DNA from 2 places in the Caballeronia sp. LP006 genome. Region 2 is predicted to be linked to the other one. Evidence: riboswitches for the same ligand, from Rfam matches in the RefSeq annotation. Region 2 holds a riboswitch; the other holds the start of a gene.
What was found. A riboswitch is a leader RNA that binds a small molecule or an ion and turns the genes downstream of it on or off. The one in region 2 is predicted to bind glycine.
Positions count from the first base shown of each region.

Region 1: it holds a riboswitch for glycine, as region 2 does, so the genes downstream of both, gcvT (glycine cleavage system aminomethyltransferase GcvT) here and P9250_RS32500 (D-amino acid dehydrogenase) in region 2, are expected to answer to the same signal.

Region 1 covers NZ_JARTVW010000005.1:289,162-301,399, reverse strand. The annotation lists gene P9250_RS18090 (DegT/DnrJ/EryC1/StrS aminotransferase family protein) at 1-85, opposite strand, end outside; gene P9250_RS18085 (glycosyltransferase) at 379-2,616, shown strand; tRNA gene P9250_RS18080 (tRNA-Arg) at 2,638-2,713, opposite strand; gene P9250_RS18075 (cytochrome c5 family protein) at 3,018-3,917, shown strand; gene P9250_RS18070 (UvrD-helicase domain-containing protein) at 4,114-6,201, opposite strand; gene P9250_RS18065 (oxidoreductase) at 6,513-7,556, shown strand; gene P9250_RS18060 (hypothetical protein) at 7,744-7,950, opposite strand; gene P9250_RS18055 (hypothetical protein) at 8,007-8,510, shown strand; gene P9250_RS18050 (hypothetical protein) at 8,507-8,899, shown strand; glycine riboswitch at 9,005-9,118, shown strand; glycine riboswitch at 9,141-9,259, shown strand; gene gcvT (glycine cleavage system aminomethyltransferase GcvT) at 9,385-10,506, shown strand; gene gcvH (glycine cleavage system protein GcvH) at 10,582-10,962, shown strand; gene gcvP (aminomethyl-transferring glycine dehydrogenase) at 11,020-12,238, shown strand, end outside.
Region 2 covers NZ_JARTVW010000006.1:421,968-434,205, forward strand. The annotation lists gene P9250_RS32495 (APC family permease) at 411-1,898, opposite strand; gene P9250_RS32500 (D-amino acid dehydrogenase) at 2,352-3,596, opposite strand; glycine riboswitch at 3,648-3,748, opposite strand; glycine riboswitch at 3,749-3,849, opposite strand; gene P9250_RS32505 (GMC family oxidoreductase N-terminal domain-containing protein) at 3,878-5,527, opposite strand; gene P9250_RS32510 (porin) at 5,724-6,851, opposite strand; gene P9250_RS32515 (NAD(P)-dependent oxidoreductase) at 6,930-7,931, opposite strand; gene P9250_RS32520 (flavin reductase family protein) at 7,935-8,423, opposite strand; gene P9250_RS32525 (NAD-dependent succinate-semialdehyde dehydrogenase) at 8,428-9,864, opposite strand; gene P9250_RS32530 (sigma-54-dependent Fis family transcriptional regulator) at 10,319-12,238, shown strand, end outside.

The sequences.
Region 1 (12,238 bases), on a different contig from region 2:
CGAGCGGCGGCAGATGCGGCTGCGTGACGAACATTCGCTCCAGCGGTAGCGCGGAAACTGATTCGGGAGGCAGGCTGGCTGTCATGTCTTTCGTGTTCCGAGGGTGATGTTGTCGCCGCGCGGCTGGCGGCGTCCCACGCGCCAGCCGAAAACACCTATGCCGGCCTGTCAGGGCGATTCCGATGAATTATCTGGTCAAGGCCGCGCAGGCAATGCGGCGAGATAACGTGCCAAAACCGGTCTGTTCGCGTGATCGACGGGACGCGTCTGCCCGCAGACTTCACGCTCGGGAAGATCGACCGCGAAGTGCCGGCGCTCCTCCTCATCCATTCGTCGAACCGGCCGAAAGCCAGCAACCAGACCGCAGGGTAGTGCCACATGAACATCGTCAGCACCAGAGCTTCACGCAAGGGGCATCCGTACTACATCTATGCGCCGGCTTACCGGGAGTCATCGGCCGGGATTGTCGTGATGCACACGCTCTGTCACCTGCTCAATCGCGAGGGATACGACGCCTATATCTCCGCGACCGATGTCGTCAACCCACGGTTCGACACGCCGCTTGCCACATTCGAGGTGCAGGCCCGACACAGGTTGGAGGGCCGCATGCCGATCGTCGTCTATCCGGAGATCGTGTCGGGCAACCCGATGAATGCCGATGTATGCGTACGCTATATCCTCAACCACATCGGGTTCCTGTCGGGAAAGCCGCTCAACGAGGGCAAGGACGATCTGGTCTTCTATTTTTCGGAGAACTTCCTCGGTAGCGCGAACAAGAAGGACGTCGATTTTCTGTTCCTGCCCGTCATCGATACGGAGCTGTTCAAGCCCGATCCCACGGTCAAGAAGGACCGGACGTTCGTCTTCCATTACCGGCATCCGCTCGACAAGATCGACTTTTCGCTTTTCCCGCCCGGCACCGAACTACTGTCGATGGCGAACCCCGTGACGCTTCCCGAACTCGCGAAGAAGCTGCAAGGCGGCCGGGTGCTTTACTCCTACGAGCAGTCGTCTGTCTGTAACGAGGCCATGGCGTGCGGCTGCCCTGTCATCTACCTGCCCGAGGGCGGATTGAAGGCCGTGCCGGATCAGTTCGCCTTCGGCGTCAACGGGGCGGCCATGGCGAACGAGAAGAATGGCTACGCGCGCGCCCTGGCGACCGTGGACACGATATATCCGACCCTGGTGGCGCTCGGCAACGTGTTCCGGGCGGACCTGCCCGTGTTTCTGGAGAAGACTCAGGATGCGGCGCGAAAAGCGCTTCGGCGCCCGGCCGAACTGCGGGTTGCTTCGTCGAACGTGCCGAAGACCCCGAAACGGCGGATCGCGGCACTGACGACCGAGCCGGTCGCGCACCGCTGGTCGACATCGCGCGTCAAGAAGCCGTTCGAACTCCTGGCCGACCATTGGGAACTGATTTGGCCGATCCAGAACACCGAGGAGAAGATTGCGTCGGCCGACATCGTTTTGATGCAGCGGCGCTTTCCGATGGCCGCCACGCCCGAGCAACTCGAAGCGATCTTCGGGCTCGGCAAGCCGGTGATCTACGAGACCAACGAGCCGTATCACGACCTTCCCGAGACCCATCCGCTGCACTTCTTGAGCCGGCGCGCGGGCGAGAAGGTCGAGTACGTCATGCGCCGTGCGAACGCGCTGATCGTCACGACGCCGGCGCTAGCGGAGGCGATGCGTCCGTGGAATGGCAACATTCACGTGTTGCCGACGGGCGTGGACTTCGACCGCTTCTACAGTCCGGTCCGAATGAACGAGGACAAGGTACGCATCGGCATCATGGGTTCGGCGACGAAGCCGTGCAATTTCGCCGTCATCGAACCGGCGCTCATGGCGCTTCGCGCGCGCTTCGCTGGCGACGTGCAATTCGTGTTCGTCGGCGCGCCGCCTCCGCCGGACTGGATGGGACAGCCGGATGTCACCCTGGTTGGCGTAGCCGAAACCTACGAGGAGCACGCGAAGGTCTTCCGGCAACTCGAACTCGATATCGGCCTCATGCCGCGTGCCGCGTCGGAAGTCGACAATGGCGAAGCGCGGACGGAATGGCTCGAATACGCGGCGGCAGGCGTGGCGACGCTCGGCAGCGAGCATCCCGCATACAGCGACCTGGTGCGCGATGCCTGTTCGGGCGTGCGTGTGGATTCGGTATCGGCCGACGCCTGGGTCACTGCGATCGCGAATTTGATCACCAACCCGGCGCAGCGCCGTAGCCTTGCACGTACGGCGCAAGCCATCGTCTACAAGAGCGGTTCAGTGCAGTCGCAACTGGCGCAATATCACGAAGTGTATTTGCGGGGCCTGGGGCTCAAGCTCGGTGGAGCGTCGGCAAGTGGACCGGAGCGGATTCCAGCCGTGTTGATTCTCGACCCGGAAGGCGATGCGCGGAAGGTGCAGGACAGCTTGCGACATCATGCGCGAGGTCCGCTCAGGAATCATATGACCGTGGTGCTGACGACGCAGGAGGGCGAGGTGCCGGAGTGGAGCGACAACCTGCGTTATCTTCAAGCCACGGTGGGCGAATTCTCGAGCGCGATGGAGCAGATTTGCGGGCATGATGAATTCGACTGGAAGGTGGTCACGGAAGCGGGCGTCGAGTTGATCTGAACGGCATTGCCGAGAACTACGTGGTGCGCCCGGCTGGGATCGAACCAGCAACCCCTGCCTTCGGAGGGCAGTACTCTATCCATTGAGCTACGGGCGCGTTGACGAGGATCTTGGCTGCGGGGGACGCTAGAGAAGCGTCTGCAAGACCCATGCGAATCCGAGAGAATACCTGTTTTCGATGAATCCGTCCATCGCGCGGCCCGCGCGAGCGCCTTTCGTGGAAGCTCGGAACCCGCGCCGGTTCGGGTAAACGCGCGTGAAACCAAAGCAGGCGGCCCACGCCCTGCGTTAAACGTTCCGTCTATAATCGACCGTGCCCTCATACAGAAGGAGGGCAATCGCGGTAGCCACACGCTGTCACTGAACCGACTCACCTAGAAAAAACGGGAGACGAGACAAGCATGAGCGAAGCACCCCACGGAGCCCCAATAAAAACACCCGGCCAACTCATCGCGGCGGTGATCGCGGGGTTTGGCATACCGGTCGCCATCATCATCCTGCTCGCGGTCTATGTGAATAACTCGACTCGCACCGGCGCCGGCACCGACCTCGAAGCTTCGGTCAAGGAACGTATCGCACCGGCCGCTCAAGTCGATATCCGCGATGCCAACGCGCCACGCGTCTACAAGACCGGCGAACAAGTCTTCAAGGCCGTGTGCTCGGCTTGTCACGCGGCAGGAACCGCAGGCGCGCCCAAGTTCGGCGATGCCAGCGCCTGGGCCCCGCGCATCAGCGAAGGCTACGACACGCTTCTGCATAACGCGCTCAACGGCAAGGGCGCCATGCCCGCGCGCGGCGGCACGAGCCCCGACGACTATAGCGACTTCGAAATCGCTCGCGCAGTCGTCTACATGGCCAACGACGGCGGCGCCAAGTTCCCCGAACCGGCTCAACCCGCTTCTGGCGCAACGGCGGGCGCCGCGGCTCCCGCAGCCGGAGCATCCGGCGCGGCGGCTGGCGCGAGTTCGACGGAGAACGCTCAGGCTGCGGCGGCAGTCGCCGCGCTGGCATCGGTGCCGCAGGCGGCTGCTCCGGCAGCGGGCGCGCAAAGCGCCGATGCATCGCAAGCCGGCAAGGCGCTCTATGAGCAGGTTTGTCAGGCGTGCCACGCGGCCGGCGTGCTCAACGCACCGAAGTTCGGCGACAAGGAAGCATGGGCGCCGCGCTTGAAAGATCCGATGGACACCGTCTACAACTACGCGCTGCACGGCAAGGGCGCGATGCCGGCGAAAGGCGGATCGAATGCATCCGATGCGGACGTGAAAGCCGCCGTCGATTACATGGTGAATGCTTCGAAGTGAATGGCGGCGGTAAAAGCCCTGCGTGCGTGTGAGCGTCGCGGGGCTTTGCTTTTATAACGCGATATTCGCCGAGCGGGGAGTTAGCCGGCTTGTCGTTCGACCGTAGCCACCGGGACCGCGTCTGCAGCTTTATAGAGCAGAAAAATCTCGTGCATACGCTCGACGCGCTTCAAGACTGCCAAGCGCGCGGCGGTCGTCACCCCTTCTGCAACATCGCCTTCAGCATCGCCATCCGATCCTTCGGCGACAACGGCGCTTCTTCGGCCGTCGGCGGCGGTGCATCGTCGAGCAGCATCTCGGGGATGAAGCGCGATGGCTCGCACACCACCGTTTCCCGCGCGCGCTTGCGCTTCTTGCACCAGTTCAGATGCAGGCTGCGCTGCGCCCGCGTGATCGCCACATACATGAGCCGCCGTTCTTCCTCGATACGCGCGGAATCCACTGGCGCGTCATCGTCCGAACTGCCGCGATGCGGCATGATGCCTTCCTCCACGCCCACCAGAAACACGTGCGGATATTCGAGCCCCTTCGAAGCATGCACCGTCGATAGCCGCACCGCGTCCGGATCTTCATCGCGGCCTTCGAGCATGGACATCAGCGCGACGGTTTGAATCAGGCCGAGCAGATTCTTGCCGTCATCCGAAAGACCGTCGGCCGTATCGAACCCGGTCTGTTCCGCTTCGGCCGATGGCTCCGGCTTCGTGCCCTTGCGCTTGAGCCACTCGCAGAATTCGAGCACGTTCTGCCACTTCGATTGCGCCTGCCGTTCGTCGTAGGCATCGTAGAGATACGCTTCGTAGTGGATCGCTTCCATCATGTCGTCGAGCACGGTGCTCGCCGGATCGCGCGCGGCGCGGTCCGACAGCCTGCGAATCCACTCGCAAAACGTGCGCAGCGGTTCCACTTGCCGCGCCGACAAGCGCGCTTCGATCCCGCCCATGAATACCGCCTCGAAGAGCGACACCTTCGCCGCGCCGGCGAACGCGCCGAGCGCTTCGAGCGTCGTGTTGCCGACACCGCGACGCGGCGTCGTGATCGCGCGGATGAACGCGGGATCGTCGTCGGGATTCGCGATCAGCCGCAAATACGCGATGATGTCCTTGATCTCGGCGCGGTCGAAAAACGACTGCCCGCCCGACAGCACATACGGAATGCGCTCACGCCGCAAAACCTGTTCGAAGATGCGCGCCTGAAAGTTGCCGCGATACAGAATGGCGTAGTCGCGAAACGCCGCGCGCCGTTCGAACTTGTGCGCCGACAGCCGGAACACGACGGACTCCGCTTCGTGCTCTTCGTCATTGCAACCGGTCACGGTGATGCTGTCGCCCATGCCGTGCTCGGACCAGAGCTTCTTCTCGAACAGTTTGGGATTGTTGGCGATCACATTGTTCGCCGCTGTCAGAATCCGCACCGTCGAGCGATAGTTCTGCTCCAGCTTCACCACATGCAGTTTCGGGAAGTCCTTGCTCAACTGTCCGAGGTTTTCCAGCGTGGCGCCACGCCAGCCGTAAATGGCCTGATCGTCGTCGCCCACGGCGGTGAAGGCGGCGCGCGGACCAGCCAGCAGCTTCAACAACTCGTACTGACAGGCGTTGGTGTCCTGATACTCGTCGATCAAGAGATATCGCAGACGGTTCTGCCACTTGTCGCGAACCTGCTCGTTTTCGGCGAACAGTTGCGCGGGACGCAGGATGAGATCGTCGAAATCCAGCGCCTGATACGCATGCAAGGTCGCCGCGTAGCTCCGATAAACAATCGCCGCCTGATGCTCGTCTTCGTTATTCGCGAGCACGGACGCCTGATCGGGCGAGACCATCGCGTTCTTCCACAGCGAGATGATCGACTGCACCTTGCGGATCAAGCCCTTGTCGGTCGTGCCGAGCTGCTCCTGAACCATGCCGAAGCAATCGTCCGAATCCATGATGGAGAACTGCGGTTTAAGGCCGACATGTTCCGCTTCCTGACGCATGATCTGCACGCCGAGCGAGTGAAACGTGCAGATGGTCAACTGATTCACGGGCACCTTGCGGCCTTCCTTGCCGGGCGTCGTGAGCGTTTTGCCTTCGAGCAGCTTCGCGGTGCGCTCGCGCATTTCGAGCGCGGCCTTGTTGGTGAAGGTGAGGGCGGCAATGTGCCTAGGCTCGAAGCCGCGTCCTTCGATCAGATGCGCGATCTTCTGCGTGATCACGCGCGTCTTGCCGCTGCCCGCACCGGCGAGCACGAGACAGGGACCGTCGAGATAGCGCACGGCTTCGCTTTGCGCGGCGTTCAGACCTGCGGACATCGTTTTGGACTTTGAGTTGAGGCTCGCGGCGGCGCCGGTGCCTGATGGACTGCGCGCATCGCAGCGACGCGCGTGCGACCGCAAAAAATCCGCGAGAGCGCGATGTTAACACGATAGAACGCGACGGGTTTTGGCCCTCGTTCGTTCGGACGATGGGTGGCGCTCGCGATTGCGTCTTGTCGCTAAACGGGACCATAGTCCGTCAATTGGCGGATGATCGTGACGCCGCCGTGAACGACGCACCGAGCGCGCCGCGTCCGACTGACATGCCACAATATCCAGCCGGATTACCGATTCAAAGGACGCCAAGCATGAGTTCAAAACTGAAAGTCGGCGTGATGGGCTATGGTCTGGCGGGCGCGACGTTTCACGCGCCGGTCATCGAACACTGCGGCCGCGCGGAGGTGACGGCCATCGCGACGAGCCAGGCCGAGCGCGCCGAGGCCGATTATCCCGATGCACGGATCGTCGCCGATTTCGATGCGCTCCTCGCCATCGACGCGCTCGATTGCATCGTCATCGCCACACCCAACGACACGCACTTCGACCTCGCGCATCGCGCGTTGTCGGCGGGCAAGCATGTGGTCGTCGACAAACCCGTGACGCTTTCCTCGCGCGATGCCCGCACGCTCGCCGATCTCGCCGCATCGCGCGGGCTTCTGTTCGCGCCGTTCCACAATCGCCGTTGGGATGGCGATTTCATGACCGTGCGCGCGTTGATCGAAAGCGGGCGGCTTGGACGCATCACGCATTACGAATCGCATTTCGACCGCTTTCGTCCGAAAGTGCCGCAGCGCTGGCGTGAGGAAGCATCGCGCGGCGGCGGCTTGCTGTTCGATCTCGGGCCGCATCTGATCGATCAGGCGCTCACGTTGTTCGGCGCGCCCGCGACGGTGACGGCGTTCGTGAAGGCGCATCGCGACCACGCGCATGCGCCGGATTACGTGCATCTCGTGCTCGGCTATGCGGATAAGGAAGTCGTTCTGCATGCAAGCGCGCTCGCGGCGCTCGATCCGCCGCGTTTCACGATTCACGGCACGCGCGGCAGCTATGTGAAGAGCGGGCTCGATGTGCAGGAAGATCAACTGCGCTCCGGCATGCGGCCGGGGCATTCGGAATTCGGCAAGAACCCGCCGGGCTTGCTGCGCGAAGTCGATGGCGATCACGATCTGCGTCAGGCTTTCGCCACCCGCGACGGAGCGTATGTGGAGCTTTATCGGGCGTTGGCGGGGGCCGTGTTGGACGGCAAACCGTTCCCCGTTAAGCCGCAGGATGCGGTGGATGTGATGGCGATCATCGAGCTGGCCATTCAGAGTGAAAAGGAAGGGCGGCGGGTGGAGTTTGTTCGACATTGACGAAGCGGCCTTTGCGCTCACTCGAACGATTGCGGCAATAATTCCGTGCCTTCCAGCAGGGGCATTTAATTCACATTAAAGAGACAAACGCCTGGCGCGATCGAGGCGGTAGTATTTCGAATCGACCGCAAACGAATATCCGGAGTGCGTTCCCTTGAATGTCCCGAAAGCTGTTGCAACAGAGTGGCTATGCGATCTGATCGATATGGTGATCACGGCGCAGAGCAACGAATTCCAGGTAAGGCGCATCGAGCGAGAAGCGCTTGCGTTCTTGAGCAAGGGCCGCGAACGTCCTGAGATATGTTGGCTCGTACTCGCATTCACCGCGTTCCTCCGTGGTGATCGCGACGAATGCGTTCGTTGCTCCGAAGCCGCGCAGGCATTGGCGAGGCATGACGTCACCATTCTGACCAATGTGGCGTCGCTAATGTGCGTCTCGGAGAGCCGCGCATGGCGGTGAACTACGCGCGCTTGCTCGCCGATACGCAGCGTAGCGACCCGACAAGCCGGATCAAGGCAGCTCGTGTATTCGTCACGGCGCTGCATGCCGAAGAGGCGGCGGCAATCATGCTTGCTCATGATCTCAATGCAACCGTTGCCGAAGGCGATGCGGAGCTACCGCGCGACATCGAAGCGACGGCACAGATCTTTCTTCGTTGCGGCGTCGATGCCGAGCAACGGCTTGCTTTGTTGGAAACGGCGGTCGAAGCAATCCGCTCGCAAGGCTGCATGATTCGCGGCAGCAGGTTGATGATTTACGACGACACAACGAGATACGAGCTTTATGTCGACGAAACTGCAAGCCAGTGTGGAAACGTCAACTTTGCGATTGCCGGGGCATTGACCACGACCTTCGATAACGCGTACCCAGAGGTGATTACCTTCGTCTGTCGCCCTGTTGGTTCGCTTAGTGCGCTTGCCTCCCGCAGTGCGCTAATGGAGGTGGTGCAATGAGCATCGAGGTTTCCGATCTTCTGCATCTGGCGCAGCAGTTGTCGGCAGGCAATAGCGAATGCGAATGGCGATCCGGCGCGTCGCGAGCTTATTACGCCGCTTATCACAAAACGCTTGCCGTGGCGGACGCCTGCTTGCCGTCAACGCGCGAGGTTGCCGGTCAACATGAACGGCTGACAAATCGGCTCATGACCGTAGGGAACAAAGGCCGCGCGCTGGCCTACGTGCTCATCGACCTAAAAAAAGTGCGTACGCACGCGGATTACCATCTCACGAAGCCGTTTAGTCAGCACGACGCCACCGACCTCGTCGCGAACTGTCTGGCGTTCTTGCCGAAAACCGATACATTTCAGGGGCAAATCAACTCGACCCTGTCAACGACGTTCTGAGGCCGACGCATGGCGAGGCATCGTCGCCAGCCACAACCCGCTCCACCGCACACTCAGCCCCGTCCGAATCCGTTTGACAAGCCTAATTCGGTCGCGTAAATTCGGCCGCACGCGTCGGGAGAGCGCGTGGCTTCTGTCGATTCCAAAATCGACAAGCGAGCCGCGCCGCCGAAGGGGCACACCCACAAACTCTCAGGCAAAAGGACCGGCCGCGTCGAAGAAATCGCCCTTTCGGGCAATTTTTTCGCACTCTGGAGAGCGGCAGCGGCATCGAACGATGTCAGCAGCCCACCGAAGGGGCGCGCGACGGATTTTTTTGATCCGCGCAATCTCTCAGGTACCGAGGACAGAGGGGTCACGCATCGCAACCGCCAGCCGGTATGCGCTTTGCGCTGCTGAAAGTCAGCGAGCAAAGGCATAGTCCGCGGCGAAGGCAGATATCTGCGCGCTGCGTGGCCTTTTTTGTTTCGCGAACCGAGGCCCCGATGACCGCTCTTCAACACACGCCCTTGCATGCCGCCCACCTCGCGCTCAACGCGCGCATGGTCGATTTCGGCGGCTGGGACATGCCCGTCAACTACGGTTCGCAAATCGACGAACATCACGCCGTCCGAACCGACGCGGGCATGTTCGACGTATCGCACATGCGCGTCGTCGATTTCGAAGGCGACGCCGTTCGGCCCTTCTTTCTGCACGCCATCGCCAATAACGTCGACAAGCTGACGACGCCCGGTCGCGCACTGTATTCGTGCCTGCTCAAGACCGACGGCGGCGTCATCGACGATCTGATCGTCTACTACTTCTCCGAAACGAGTTTCCGCGTGGTCGTGAACGCGAGCACGGCGGATAAAGACATCGCGTGGTTCCAGCAACTGAACGCGGAAGGTGGTTTCGATCTGTCGATCCGCCCGCGCGGCGATTTCGGCATCATCGCGGTGCAAGGTCCGAATGCACGCGAAAAGGTCTGGCAAGTGCTGCCGCAGACGCGCGCCGAAACCGAATCGCTCAAACCCTTCAATGCGGCGAAGTTCGCAACCACGCCCTTCGGCGAACTGATGCTTGCGCGCACTGGCTACACGGGCGAGGACGGCTTCGAGATCGTGGTTTCCGCCACACACGTGGAAGCGCTGTGGAACGCGCTCCGTGAAGCCGGCGTGAAGCCCGCAGGCCTCGGCGCACGCGACACCTTGCGTCTCGAAGCCGGCATGAATCTCTACGGCCAGGACATGGATGAAACCGTGTCGCCGCTCGATGCCGGCCTCGCCTGGACTGTCGACCTGAAAACCCCGCGCGATTTCGTCGGCCGCGCCGCGCTCGAAGCGAACGGCTCGCAGTCGAACTTCGTCGGGCTCGTGCTCATCAAGGAGAACGGGCGTGCGGCTGGCGTGCTGCGCGCGCATCAGAAGGTCGTCACGGCGCACGGCGAAGGCGAGATCACGAGCGGCACGTTTTCGCCGTCGATGCAGGAGTCGATTGCGTTCGCTCGCGTCCCGACGCAAGTGGCGATCGGCGATACGGTGCAAGTGCTCATCCGCGACAAGCAAGTTGCCGCGCGCGTGGTAAAACTTCCGTTCGTGCGCAACGGCAAGACGCTCGTGAGCCTTTGAGGCCCGACAGCGGACGAACGTGGCGCGCGCCATCCGATCACGAACCCCACGAACGAATTACGCAAGGAGCATCCAATGAGCATCCCGGCCGATCTGAAATATACCGAATCGCATGAATGGGTCCGCGCCGAATCCGACGGCACACTGACCATCGGCATTACCGATCACGCGCAGGAAGCGCTGGGCGACATCGTGTTCGTCGAACTGCCCGCGGCGGGCAAGGCAGTCGCGGCGGGCGACGCCATCGCGGTGATCGAATCCGTGAAAGCGGCATCCGATATTTACGCGCCGGTGTCGGGCGAAGTCGTCGCGGCGAACGACGCGTTGACTTCGTCGCCGGATTCGGTGAATGGCGCACCGTACGAAAGCTGGCTCTTCAAGATCAAGCCGGCCGCCGACGCCAGTCTCGACAAGCTGCTCGACGCCGAAGGCTACGGCAAGTCGATCGGCGAATAACTCATCTCAATGACGAAAGCGGTTGCGTTTCCAACCGGCCGCTTTGCAGGAATTCACATGAAGCTCGAACATCCGGATCACCTGATGAACCGCACCTCCCTGTCCCTCGCCGCGCTCGAATGCCATGACGCATTCGCGGCACGGCACATCGGTCCCGACGATGCCGACCAGCGCGCCATGCTCGACGCGCTCGGGTTCGCATCGCGCGCGGCGTTCATCGACGCGGTGATTCCGGAATCGATCCGCCGTCAGGAAACGCTGCCGCTCGGCGCGTTCACGCAGCCGAAAAGCGAAGCGGAAGCGCTCGCGTCGCTGCGCAAGCTGGCGAACGAGAATCTCGTGTTTCGCACGTATATCGGCCAGGGTTATTACGGCACGCACACGCCGGGCGTGATCCTGCGCAACGTGCTGGAAAATCCGGCGTGGTACACGGCTTATACGCCGTATCAGCCCGAGATTTCGCAAGGGCGTCTGGAAGCGCTTCTGAACTTTCAGCAGATGGTGATGGATCTCACGGGCCTTGCCATCTCGAACGCGTCGCTGCTCGACGAAGCCACCGCCGCCGCCGAAGCCATGACGCTTCTGCAACGCGTCGGCAAGCCGAAATCGAACCTGTTCTATGTGGCCGACGACGTGCTGCCGCAGACCATCGAAGTGGTGAAGACACGCGCTAAGCCGGCGGGCATCGACGTGCACGTGGGACCGGCCGCGGATGCCGCGAGCGCGAACGCATTCGGCGTGCTGCTGCAATATCCCGGCGCGTATGGCGACGTTCGCGACTACCGCGCGCTCGCCGAAGCGGTGCATGCGGCGGGCGGTTACGTGATCGCCGCAGCCGACTTGCTGGCGCTCACGCTCATCACGCCGCCGGGCGAATGGGGCGCGGACGTGGCTATCGGCAATACGCAGCGTTTCGGCGTGCCGGTCGGCTTCGGCGGTCCGCACGCGGCGTACATGGCCGTGCGCGACGAATTCAAGCGTCAGATGCCGGGCCGTCTCGTCGGCGTGACTATCGACGCGCAAGGCAATTCCGCGCTGCGTCTCGCGCTGCAAACGCGCGAACAGCATATCCGCCGCGAAAAGGCGACGTCGAATGTCTGCACGGCGCAGGCGCTGCTCGCGATCATGGCGAGCATGTACGCGGTCTATCACGGCCCGCAGGGTCTCAAGACCATTGCGCTGCGCGTGAATCGCGTCGCGTCGGTGTTCGCGGCGGGCGTGCGAAAGCTCGGCTACGCGCTGACCAACGACACGTTCTTCGATACCGTGACCATCG
Region 2 (12,238 bases):
ATTCGGCTCTTTGCTGGACGTGGCGCACGCTTATGTCTGCGTTTCGGCCCTCGGAGTACTGCTGAAGATATTTCTGTGTGACGGCAGTTTTCGATCCACCTTGAGACAATGTCGAACTTTCTGGATTCAACGGCAAAGCGGTCAGCAATGACTCAAAGGCAGGCCGGGTCGACAAGGCATTAAGCGTCTTTCTGGCGTGCAGGGCGGTCAGCGTTCCTTCGGATAATGCTTGCAAGTAAGCTCGGTGTTTCAGTCAAGACCGAGGATGACCCCTTTTCGCAATCACCTCTTGCACATCAGCGCGCCTAGCTATCCTCAGAGATATGCCGCGCGCAAGACACGGGACGAAAAAAAGCTGCCGGTGCCCATGACACGCGGCAGCTTGCGGGGCTACTAATTGAACGGTCTGATTAAACCGTCGCTTCCGCGCGTTCTCGCTTGGCCAGTTGCGCTTTCGCGATATGTGTCTCATGCGCCTTCGCGCGGATCATGTCGGCGAATTCGACCGCATCGCCTTCGGGGGCCGACGACCGCAGATGCGGCCTCGCGATCAGCAGATATAGCCCGCCCGTCACGACTACCACCGCGATACCGACCAGCGCGATCCATCGGTCCAGTGTCGAGAGCGACATATCGTTCGACGGCATCGCCATAACGACGCACGCGAAGATGCCGTAGATCAACGCGCCGACATTCACCGCGAGGCCCCACTTGCCAAGGCTGAACGAACCGGCCGGCTTCCGTCCCTTCGCACGGGCACGAAGCGCCGCAATGACGACCATCTGAAACGCGATGTACCCCGCCAACATCTGCATGCCAGCGATACGGAATAGCGAACTCGGCACGCAATACACCAGCACGATCAGCAGCGCGGACAGCGAATTGACCGCGACGTTGGCCCATACCGGCGTGTGATTCATCATCTTCGCAAACACCGCCGAGCCGGGGAACATGTTGTCCCGTGCGAACGAATAGACGAGGCGGCTTGCGGAGGCTTGCTGCCCCATCACGCACGCAAGGAACGACAGCAGCGCCACGGCCTGAAACGCCTTGAGTCCCCAGAAGCCGATGGTGTGATAAAGAATCTCGGGGATCGGATCGAGCACCTTGCCCGCCACGATCAGCGTGAGATCGGGCGCGGCGAGCACATAGCCCGCGAAGGAGAAAATGGCCGATCCGCATCCCACCACCACCGTCAGCATCATCGCCTTAGGGATCTGGCGGCCGGGATTTGGAACTTCTTCGGCCACTTCGCCGCATGCTTCGAAGCCGTACACCATGAACAGACCGACGAGCGCCGCGCCGATGAAGGCCGGCATATAGTTACCGTTAATCGACGTGCCCATCGTGTCGAAGAACACCGAAAACGAATGCTTGCGTTCGAAGATCAGCAGATACAGTCCCACTGCGATCACGCCGAGCAATTCGGCGGCGAGTCCCGCCCCCGCGATACGTGCCAGTGTTTTTGTCCCCGTGAAATTAAGGATCATCCCGAGTAGCAACATGCCGGCCGCCACACACGCGGTCATGCCCGGCGTGATGGCGACAACCGGATGCTCTTTCGTCCCCACGAACAGATTCGCGACAAAGCCCGAACCAAAGATTGCCGTAGTCGCAATCGCCACAATCACGCAGGACAGATAGATCCACGACAGCAGCCACGCATACTGCCCGTTCCACAGCCGTCTGGCCCACTGATAGAGGCCACCCGCAATCGGATACTGTGCGACCACTTCACTGAACACCAGCGCCACCAGCAATTGCCCGCATCCGACGATGATGATCCAGAACATGGACGGCGGGCCTGCCGTGGACAGGCCTTGCGCGAACATCGAAACGACACTGACCAACGGCGACAGATAAAGAAATCCCAGCGCGAGATTCGACCAGAGCGACATGCTCCGCTCGAACTTCTGCTCGTATCCTAATGATGCAAGATGCTCGGAATCCGAGCGGTGATGATGATTTGCCACAGTGCTCCTCCAAACGCTCCCGAGTCCGTCCGGAAATAATGTTGCCGGACGAACGTGCCGATATTTCTCTTATCGCCGCCGTCATATTCAACGTCGGCGCCTCCTTTGAAACCGGACGCTAAAACCTTGCTAACCCCGTACGTCCCTTGCTGCAAAACCCGCGCCAATGGTTTTTTTTCGATTTATGTCTTTGTTGGAGAGGTGCTTTTTTGATTAAATCGTTCGATGCATTCTGGGTGTTGTCTCATGAGTGCGATGCCCGAATCGCATCGGTGCGACATTGGCTATTTATTTCGTTACCCAAAGTATCATTCGCTGCGCCCGACCCGACCCGACCCGAAACCGTTTCCGGCTCCCGGTCGTATGATGAAAGAACGACTAAATGGTCGCGACGGCGCTGCGCTGGTCCTGCGATGCTTCGAGCACGGACGCCAGGATCTCTGCGGTCGCCATGGAAAGCGTCCAGCCCAGATGGCCGTGTCCGGTGTTGTAGAACACGCCCGGCCGCTTGCCCGCGCCCACGCGCGGCAACATGCTAGGCAGCATCGGACGCAAGCCGGTCCACGGAATCACGCGCGATGTCGAGATTTCGGGGAAATAGCGGCGCACCCAATCGACCAGCGGCACGATGCGGTCCGCGCGGATATCGCGGTTGACGCCGTTAATTTCCGCCGTGCCAGCTACGCGGAAGCGGTCGCTTCCCAGACGGCTGGTGACGATTTTCGCCGCATCATCGAGCAGACTGACCCAAGGCGCGCCGTTCTGGCTGTCCGAATCGTCGAGAAAGACGGTGATCGAATAGCCTTTCACCGGATACACGTTAACGTGATCGCCCAGCATCGACGCGAACTGGCGGCTGCCCACGCCCGCGCAAATAACGAGCTTGTCGAAGCGGTGTTCTTCGGATGCCACGGCGCGGCTTACGTCGAGGCGGATGCCGTCAACGGATTGCGTGATCTGCGTAATTTCCGAATCGAAGCGGAATTCCACGCCCTTGCGCACGCACGCCTGCGCCAGACCGCGCGTGAATTTGTGGATATCACCGGTGGAATCCGACGGCGTGAAGAAGCCGCCGTAGAAGCTGCCGCGAATCGCCGGTTCGATCGACTCGATCTCGCCCGCCGTCACCGCGCGTCGGTCCAGCCCGCCTTCGCGATACAAGAGATTGACCTTCGATGCCGCCTCGAAGCCCTTACGATCCTCGTACACGTGCAGGATGCCGCGCCGCTCCAAATCGAACTCGATGCCCTCGCGCTGCGCCACCGAGAACAGATGCTCGCGCGCTTCGATGGCGAGCCGCACGGTTTCAATGGTGTTGTGGCGATAGTTCGAAATCTGGCCGAGAAACTCGCCGATCCACGAGTACTTGTGCCAGGAAGGCCTGGGATTGAGCAGCAGCGGTGCATCCGAGCGCAGCATCCATTTGATGCCCTTGAGCACGGTGGCCGTGCTGTTCCACACTTCCGCGTTGCTGGCTGAAAGCTGTCCACCGTTGGCAAACGATGTTTCCATTGCCGCATAGCGATGGCGCTCGAACACGGTCACGTCGTGGCCGCGTTGTGCGAGGGCGTAGGCAGTCGAGACGCCCGTGATGCCGGCGCCGATGATGGCGATTCGTTCCATTTGTAAAGGTCCAATGTGAGATTCCTTGCCACGCGCCAAAACGGCGGCGAGGAAGCCCCATCTGTCCCATTTGCCTGAGAGTTTAAATTGCGGGCAATGCCGCAAATCTCCTTCGGCGGGCGCACTGCTGCGCCGCTCTCCAGATGTGATATCCGCGCTGCACGGTCCTTTTGCCTGAGAGTTTCCGGGGCGGTTGCTCCGTCGGCGCCATCTGGGCCAAATGCCCGACGATGGTCTCTCCCATGCTGCGCGATGAGGTATTTATTCTACGCAGTCAATATTCACGACACGACCTTTTCACTGCGATACACGCTCAGATCCACTTCCACAGAAGGGGTCGCAGCCGAACGCGCATTCGTCTTGATGAAGTGCGCGAGCCGCTCGCCGAGCATCATCGAAGGAGCGTTCGTATTGCCCGACACCAGCTTCGGCATGATCGACGTATCGGCAACGCGCAGGCCCTCGATGCCGTGCAGGCGGAAGGTCGGATCGACCACGGCCAGTTCGTCCACGCCCATGCGGCATGCGCCCGACGGATGCAGCGCGCCCTGCCCCGTTTCCCTCACGAAGCGAATGCGCTCTTCCTTGCTCGTCAGAATGCGTCCCGGCCGGTACGGCGCGCGCACAAACTTGCTCAGCGCGCTTTGTGCGAGCGTTTCCTGACCGATCCGCACGCCTTCCGCGAGCACTTCGGCATCGTAGGGATCGGACAGGTAGTTCGGGTCGACCAGCGGCGGCACGGAAGGATCACCGCTCTTTAAGCGCACCGTGCCGCGCGAACGCGGCCGCGTCTGATACACGTTGAGCGTGAGACCGTTGCCGCTCGGCGACTGATCCGCGCCCTCCTCGACACCCGCACCCGGCAGGAAGTGATACTGAAGATTGGGCAGCGGATCGTTCTGGTCGCCGTACCAGAGCAGCGCGCCTTCGCAAATGTTCGATGCCACCGGCCCAGTCTTGAACAGCGCGTATTCCAGTCCGGCGAGCGCCTGATTGTGCAGCTTCTTGTACTTGTCGTAGCTATGCGGCCCGGTCAGATCGTAAATCAGGAACATGTCCATATGATCCTGAAGGTTCTCGCCAACACCCGGCAGATCGTGTACGACAGGCACGCCCACGCTGCGCAGATGCTCCGCCGGCCCAATGCCAGAGAGCATCAGCAAATGCGGCGACCCGATGGCGCCCGCCGACACGATCACTTCGCGTTCGGCACGCACGAATTTGCGCTCCGTGCCTTCAAGATATTCGACGCCGATCGCCCGGCCCTTCTCGACTACCACGCGCAGCACGCGCGAATCCGTTTTAACAGTCAGATTCTTGCGATCGCGCGCGGGCTTAAGATAAGCGGTGGCGGCGCTGCATCGCTTACCGTCGCGCGTGGTCGTCTGATAGAGACCGCAGCCGGCCTGCTTGCCCGAGTTGAAATCCGGGTTGTAGTTGATGCCCATTTCCTGACACGCGCGCAGCCACGCCTTGGTCAGATAATGCGTATAGCGTTGATCGGAGACGCCCAGCGGCCCGCCCACGCCGTGCGCCTCGCCCGCGAAGCGCTCGTTGTCCTCGGCCTTCTTGAACCACGGTAGCACGTCGCGATACGACCAGCCATCGCAACCCATGGCGGCCCAGCCGTCGTAGTCTTCGGGACAGCCGCGCATGTAGACCATCGCGTTCACTGAACTGCCGCCGCCGAGCACGCGGCCCTGCACGATCTCCGGCGTGACCATGTTCTGATGACGCTGCGGCTGCAGGCGATAGCGCGTGAGCAGATTGCCCTTTGCCGTCTTGAAGTACGTGGCCGGCATATGGATGTACGGATTGGTATCACGCGGCCCCTGTTCGAACAGCAGTACGGATGTCGAAGCGTCTTCGCTCAGCCGGCCGGCCGTCGCGCATCCGGCGGGACCACCGCCGACAACAATGTAGTCAACCACGTCACTTCCTCCTGAATTCTGCACTGTCGGGTGCTGCATCAACGTTCTGCGTAGATAAAGCAATGTGCGGGCCAATCTCAGCGGCCTCGCCAAGCCTTTGTTTCGTATCGTCTTTTTACGAGCGCAGCGACGACATTCTCGGTTTGTCTCAGCTATGCGACGATCGCGCCCGCCGATGAGACGCGACCGTCCGCGTTCAAAATTTGTGGCGAATGCCGACCGCCGCCATTTCCTGCGTGCTCTTGCCGGCCGCAAAACCGAACGAGCCGATCGACGCTTCCGCTGAGCCCTGTCCGTTCTGCCCCAGCGCGTGCTGATAGCCCGCCAGTGCATACAGGTCCGTGCGCTTGCTCAGAAGATAGTCCACGCCGACATTGAACTGGTGATATTTCGCCGACGAATCGCCGAGGGCGCGCGTGTAGTTGTACGCGCCGATCACCTGAAAATCCGGCGCGAACATATAGCTCCCGTACACCGAGACATTGTGATACTTCTCGGCATCGCCGAAGCTCGATTGTGCGTCCGCTTCGTAGCGCGAATAGCTATACGCCGCGCCGACCGTCAGTGCACCGAAAAGCGCATTGCCGCCCACGCGCGCGATATTGATGCTGCGCGCCGATGCATAAGCCGCGTTCACCGGCGAGTTGAACAAGGTATCGGCCGTCGATGTGCCGCGCGCGACGACCGCCGCGTTGCCGTTGTCGATATGCAGATAACCGCCCGCCACGTTGAAGCTGGATGCGGCATACGTCGCGGCCGCACTCCAGCTCTGACCCGATCCGGTCGAGCCGGCCACGCCGCCGAGCGCATAAAGGCCCTCAACCGTCACGCCGCCCCACGTCGGGCTGACCCACTTCACCGCATTGGAGAAGCGCGCGCTGTCGTCGTAATTGTCGATATCGCCGGGTGTCGCAAACCAGCCGCTGAACGAGTCCGCCGTGAGCGGCTGAACCAGATCGGTCACCGGATCGTACTGGCGTCCAAGCGAGAGCGTGCCGAGCGTCGTGCTCGCGACGCCGACGAACGCCTGCCGACCAAACTCGCGGCCGCCGAAGCCGAGTTGTCCGTTGCTGCTGTCGAAGCCGTTCTCGATCTGGAAGATCGCGCTCAGTCCGCCGCCGAGATCTTCTGTGCCTTTCAGGCCCCACTGCGCGCCGTTCAGGTTGCTGGTCTGCATGCGCCATTGCGATGCCTGACCGCCGCTGTTGTGGATGTAGTCGATGCCCGTATCGATGATGCCGTACAAGGTGACCGAACTCTGCGCGTAAGCCGCGGGCGCGCTCAATGCCAATGCAATCGTCCCTGCGATGCTGCTTTTTTTCATCTTGTCGTCTCGTTGCGGTAAAGGAAAAGACACAAAAAAGCCGGCATGACGCCGGCCACATCGAGCGCACCCTTTCTGCTAGTACTGATGGCGCGCATCCACTACGTTGAGCAACTCCCGTCCTTGCAGGAACCGCTGAACGTTATTGGCGAAGATCGCCAGACCGGCTTCTACATAACCGGCAGGCGAATCGCATGAGATATGCGGCGTGACGCAGAAGCCCGGCGTCGTCCATAGAAACGAGTTCCACGGGAGGGGCTCGGGGTCGAACACATCGGCGATGCAGCCGCTCAGATGGCCGCTCGCGAGCAGATCGGCCGTCGCTACGTAATCGATGACACCGCCCCGAGCTAGGTTCACGATGCCGCAGCCCGGCTTCAGCGATTTGAGCCGCGCCCGCGACATCAGTCCATGCGTCTGGTTGGTCAGCGGACACGCAAGCACAACGAAATCGGCTTGTGCGAGTACGTTGTCCAGTTCGTGAGAAGTCGCGACCGCGTGGAAACCATCGACCGGTACGCCCGAGCGACTCACACCCGTCACATGCAACGCCGCGCCGCGCGCCGCTTTTGCAACCGCACTGCCCACGCCGCCGGTGCCGACAATGACTACGCGTTTGCCCGCCATTGGCGTGGAGTAAACCGGCTGCCAGCGCTGGCCTCCCTGATCCGTCGCGAAGCGCGGCATGCGCGTGTTGAGCATCAAAAGCGCCATCAACCCGTATTCCGCCGCCTTGGCTGCATGGATGCCGCTGCTGTTGGTGAGCACCGCGTCGTGCGGCAGCCAGTCGAGCGGCATACAACGCTCTACGCCCGCGTTGATACAGTGCGCCAGCTTAAGCGCCTTTCCGTGCTGAGCGATCAGCGACGGGTTGAAGCGCGGCGCGACAAGAAACTGTGCATCGGCGAGCGCCTTCAGATCCGGCTCCTCATGCCACGCGGGTGTGATTTCACCTGTCACTCCGACGGCAGCCAGACACCGTTCGACCTGTTCGTGCGAGATCGAATACTGCCGATCGCGGTTGTAGTTCTCGACATACACCTTCACCTGCGCTTTCACCTTCGCCTCCCGTTCCGACATGCATCAGACCAGTTCGATCGCCTTGTGGAAACTGCGCCCCTGCCACAGCAGGCAATGCCCCTCGCGCACGTCAGGCAGCACGACACGCTCGACCACGCCCACGAGAATCGTGTGCGAGAAACCGTCGTGCGCCTTGGCCAGGGTGCAGTCCAAACTCACGCGCGCGCCCACGATCAGCGGCGCGCCCGTGTCGCCCGCGACCCACTCGGTGCCTGCGAAGCGCGCCGAGCCCTTGCGTTCGCCGAAGCGCTTGACGATATCGGCGTGATTGGCGGTCAGCACGTTCACCGCGAAAAAGCCCTGATGCAGGATCACGTCGTGCGCTGATACGGACTTGTTGACGCATACGACGACCGAAGGCGGGTCCATCGACAGGCTGCATACGGCGGTGGCAATAAAGCCAAGCGGCTCGCCCGCCTCGGCCGTCGTGATTGCCGTGACGGCACCGGGAAAGCGCGCCATTGCCTCACGAAACGCTTGATCGTTGTTCATGGCATTACTCGCTCAGATGAGATACGAACTTGGTGTTGAGATACGCTTCCACCGCCTCGGGACCGCCTTCCGATCCATAGCCGGATTCACGGATCCCGCCATACGGCGTTTCCGGCAGAGCGATGCCCAAATGGTTGATCGTGACCATGCCCGACTCGATGCCGCGTCCCAGCGCCGATGCTTTCTTTGCATCGCGCGTCCAGACGTAGGCCGCGAGTCCGAAGGGCAGACGATTTGCTTCGGCGATGGCATCGTCGAGCTTCGAATACGACATGAACAGCGCGATGGGGCCGAACGGCTCTTCGTTCATCGCGACCATCTCCGTGGTGACATCGGCGAGCACGGTCGGCTGGAAGAAGAAGCCATCGCCTGCGATCCGCTCGCCGCCGCATTTGAGCGATGCACCCTTTTCCACCGCATCAGCAATCAGCCGCTCGACGCTCGCGCGGCGACGTTCGTTGATGAGCGGGCCCATGGTCGTGCCCGCGTCGAGACCGTCGCCGATCTTCAGCGCCTGCGCCTTCTTCGTGAACAGATCGGTAAATTCCGCGTACACGGCTTCGTGGACGATGAAACGCGTCGGTGCCACGCACACTTGTCCCGCGTTGCGGAATTTCGCCATCGCGAGCGCTGATGCGGCCGATTCGAGATCCGCGTCTTCGCACACGATCACCGGACCGTGGCCGCCAAGTTCCATCGTGATGCGCTTCATATGCGCACTTGCCAACGCCGCCAAATGCTTGCCAACGGGAACCGAGCCGGTGAACGAGACCTTGCGGATCGTTGGGTGCGGGATCGCGTAAGACGAGATTTCGGACGGCTCGCCGTACAGCAGGCCGATGACGCCCGGCGCGATATCAGCATCGACGAAACACTGGATCAGCGCCGCCGGCGATGCAGGCGTCTCTTCCGGCGCCTTGATGACAATAGAGCAGCCCGCCGCCAGCGCCGGCGCCAGTTTGCGCGTAACCTGCGCGACCGGGAAATTCCATGGGGTGAAGCCGATTGCGGGGCCGACCGGTTCCTTGACCGTCGCCGACATCACGCCTGCCTGACGCGCGGGGATCAGGCGTCCGTAGGTACGGCGTGCTTCATCGGCGAACCAATCGATCAGTTCTGCACAATTGACGACTTCGTTGCGCGCTTCCGCATAGGGCTTGCCTTCTTCCAGCGTGAGTAGGCGCGCGATGTCGTCGGCGCGAGCGCGCACGAGATCGGCCGCGCGGCGCATCTTTTTGGCGCGGTCGTAAGCTGATGTCGCGCTCCAAGACTTGAAGCCGGCTTGCGCGGCTTTAAGCGACCGCTCGATGTCGTCGCGCGCCGCCTTCGCGACGTTGCCGATGATTTTGCCGTTCGCGGGATTGATAACATCGAGCGTCTCGCCATGCGCGGCAGCGCGCCATTCGCCGTTGATCAATAGAAAGACATTCGGATAAGCCATGGAAGTCTCAGCAAAAGGTTTGTTGGTTTCTGCGATGGGTCACGCAAGGTTCACCGCAATGTGGAGCTAATCTGCAAACGTTATGCCAATCGGTTTTCATTCGTAAATTCAATGGCTTATATTATTTCGGCGATACCGCATCTCACGCTTGCGACGCGGTAACGTCGCAAGCGTGAGATCGCCTAACCGGTGTGTATGAGACCTACTCATGACCGCCGACATCTGATAAGGGATTTCCCCTGCTTGGCGCACAAAAGCAGAGTGCAGACAATCGTTCGATGGGGCGAATCGCACTAGAAAGGTGCATCTATAGCTTTGGAAAGGCGTCTACGCCTAAGCAGAATCCCTAATAAAAACTGGTAGTTAGCGTTACAAAGCAAAACCCGGCGCGAAAATTGCAGCGACCATAGGTAAGCCGTCTTTGAAAACTGCTTTCGCGGTATGGAACTTAACGATGAGAAGCGACGATCATTTGACGAGAATCATGTCGGTACTGGCCGCGTCCAATGGTGAGACGCCGCAAGGAGCCGGATCTAATGCCGTGCCGGATTGGAACCCCCTCGCATCCTGGAAGCGCTGCGTTGAGAGTTACCGGCTCGAACCGTCGTATGCGCCCGAGATTCCCACGCTTACCCAACGCGAGATTAACGACGCGCGCGGTGCCTTCGGCGACGAGAATCTTTCGCTGATCCTGCCCGAGCTTGAACGCGTACTCTCCATCGTCGGACCCGTCGGCTATAACGCGACCCTGGCGGATGCCAAAGGCCTGATCCTCGTTGAGATGTCACCGGACGATCCAGCACATGCGTGCATCAGCGACAAGGAAGGGATGCTCTGGACGGAGGAGAACGGGGGCACCAACGGCATCGGCTCGACAATCATCGAACAGCGCGCGACCTCGGTGTACAAGTCCGATCACTTCTGTGTGGACCTTATTAGCCAGTCCTGCGTAGCCGCGCCCGTGCGCGATTTCGACGGGCGTATTCGCGGCGTCATCAATCTCGCCACGCGTAATTCGGATATCACCGAATCCGCGCATCGCGTTATCTATCAGCTTGCGCAAGACAGCGCTTGCCGCCTCGAATCGAAGCTATTTCGCGCGCGTTTTCCGAACGATTGCGTGCTGCAATTTGAACGCCGCTCCGCGCCCGCCGTCATGGTGGCGATGGGCGAAGACGGTCAGGTGCTCAGCGCGACCAAGTCCGCCCGCACCTTGTTCGGCCTAAACGATTGCGGCGATAACCTCACCAATCTCTGGGACGTATTCGATCGCGCAGGCGAAGCCGAACTGCGATCCTCGAATGAATTGCACGCGACGGCGCTGCGTCTGCTCTCCACTGGAAGACGACACCGAGTCGCGGTATGGCATGGCCGGCGGCTGGATCCGCGTGGTTTTTCGTCGACGGTCGAAGGCCAAAAGAGCGAACGCAACACGCGCGCCGAACGCAACTACAGCGTGTCGATCGCGGAGTGGGCCGGTGAAGACCGGCAGATGCAGGGCAACGTAAAGGTGTTGCGCAAACTCCAGAACAGCGGTATTCCCGTGCTGTTGCTGGGCGAAACGGGCACCGGCAAGGACACGCTCGCAAAGGCCATTCATGCGGAAAGCGCACGTGCGTCGCAGCCTTTCGTGGCGTTCAATTGCGCGGCCGTGCCAGAGTCATTGATTGACAGCGAACTGTTCGGCTACAGCCGTGGCGCATTCACCGGCGCGAATCGCGAAGGCAATGTCGGACGGCTGGTGGAAGCGCATGGCGGCACGATTTTTCTCGATGAAATCGGCGATATGCCGCTCGCGCTGCAAACGCGCTTGCTGCGCGTACTCGAATCCGGCGAAGTGACGCCGCTCGGTTCAGGCCGCAGCCGCATTGTCGATCTTCAGGTGATCGCGGCGACCAATCACAATCTGCGCGCGAAGGTCATGGACGGCCTGTTCCGCGAAGACTTGTTCTATAGGCTGGCGGGTGTGGTTATCGACATACCGCCGCTGCGCGAACGCGACGATATCGAACGCATCGCACGTGCCATCCTCGCACGTTGCACGGAAGGCAGGCCGCTCTCCTTCGATGAAGGCGCGCTGTTGGCCATTCGCTCGCATCGCTGGCCGGGCAATGTGCGCGAGCTGCGGCATGTGATCCAACGCGCGGTCAAGCTGTGCGAAGGCGGCATCATTCGCGAAGGCGACTTGTTGCTGACGAATCTGCCGCTTGCGCCGCGCCGCACGGCATCGGCGCCCGCTCCCCTTGCACCGCCGATGCAGCCCGCGCGCGCAGGCTACGAAGCCCCGCCACGCGACTTCGACGATTCCGTGCGCGATGCCCTCGCCAACGCTGAGCGCACCGCCATTGTCCGGGCGCTGGAAAAGCACGGCAAC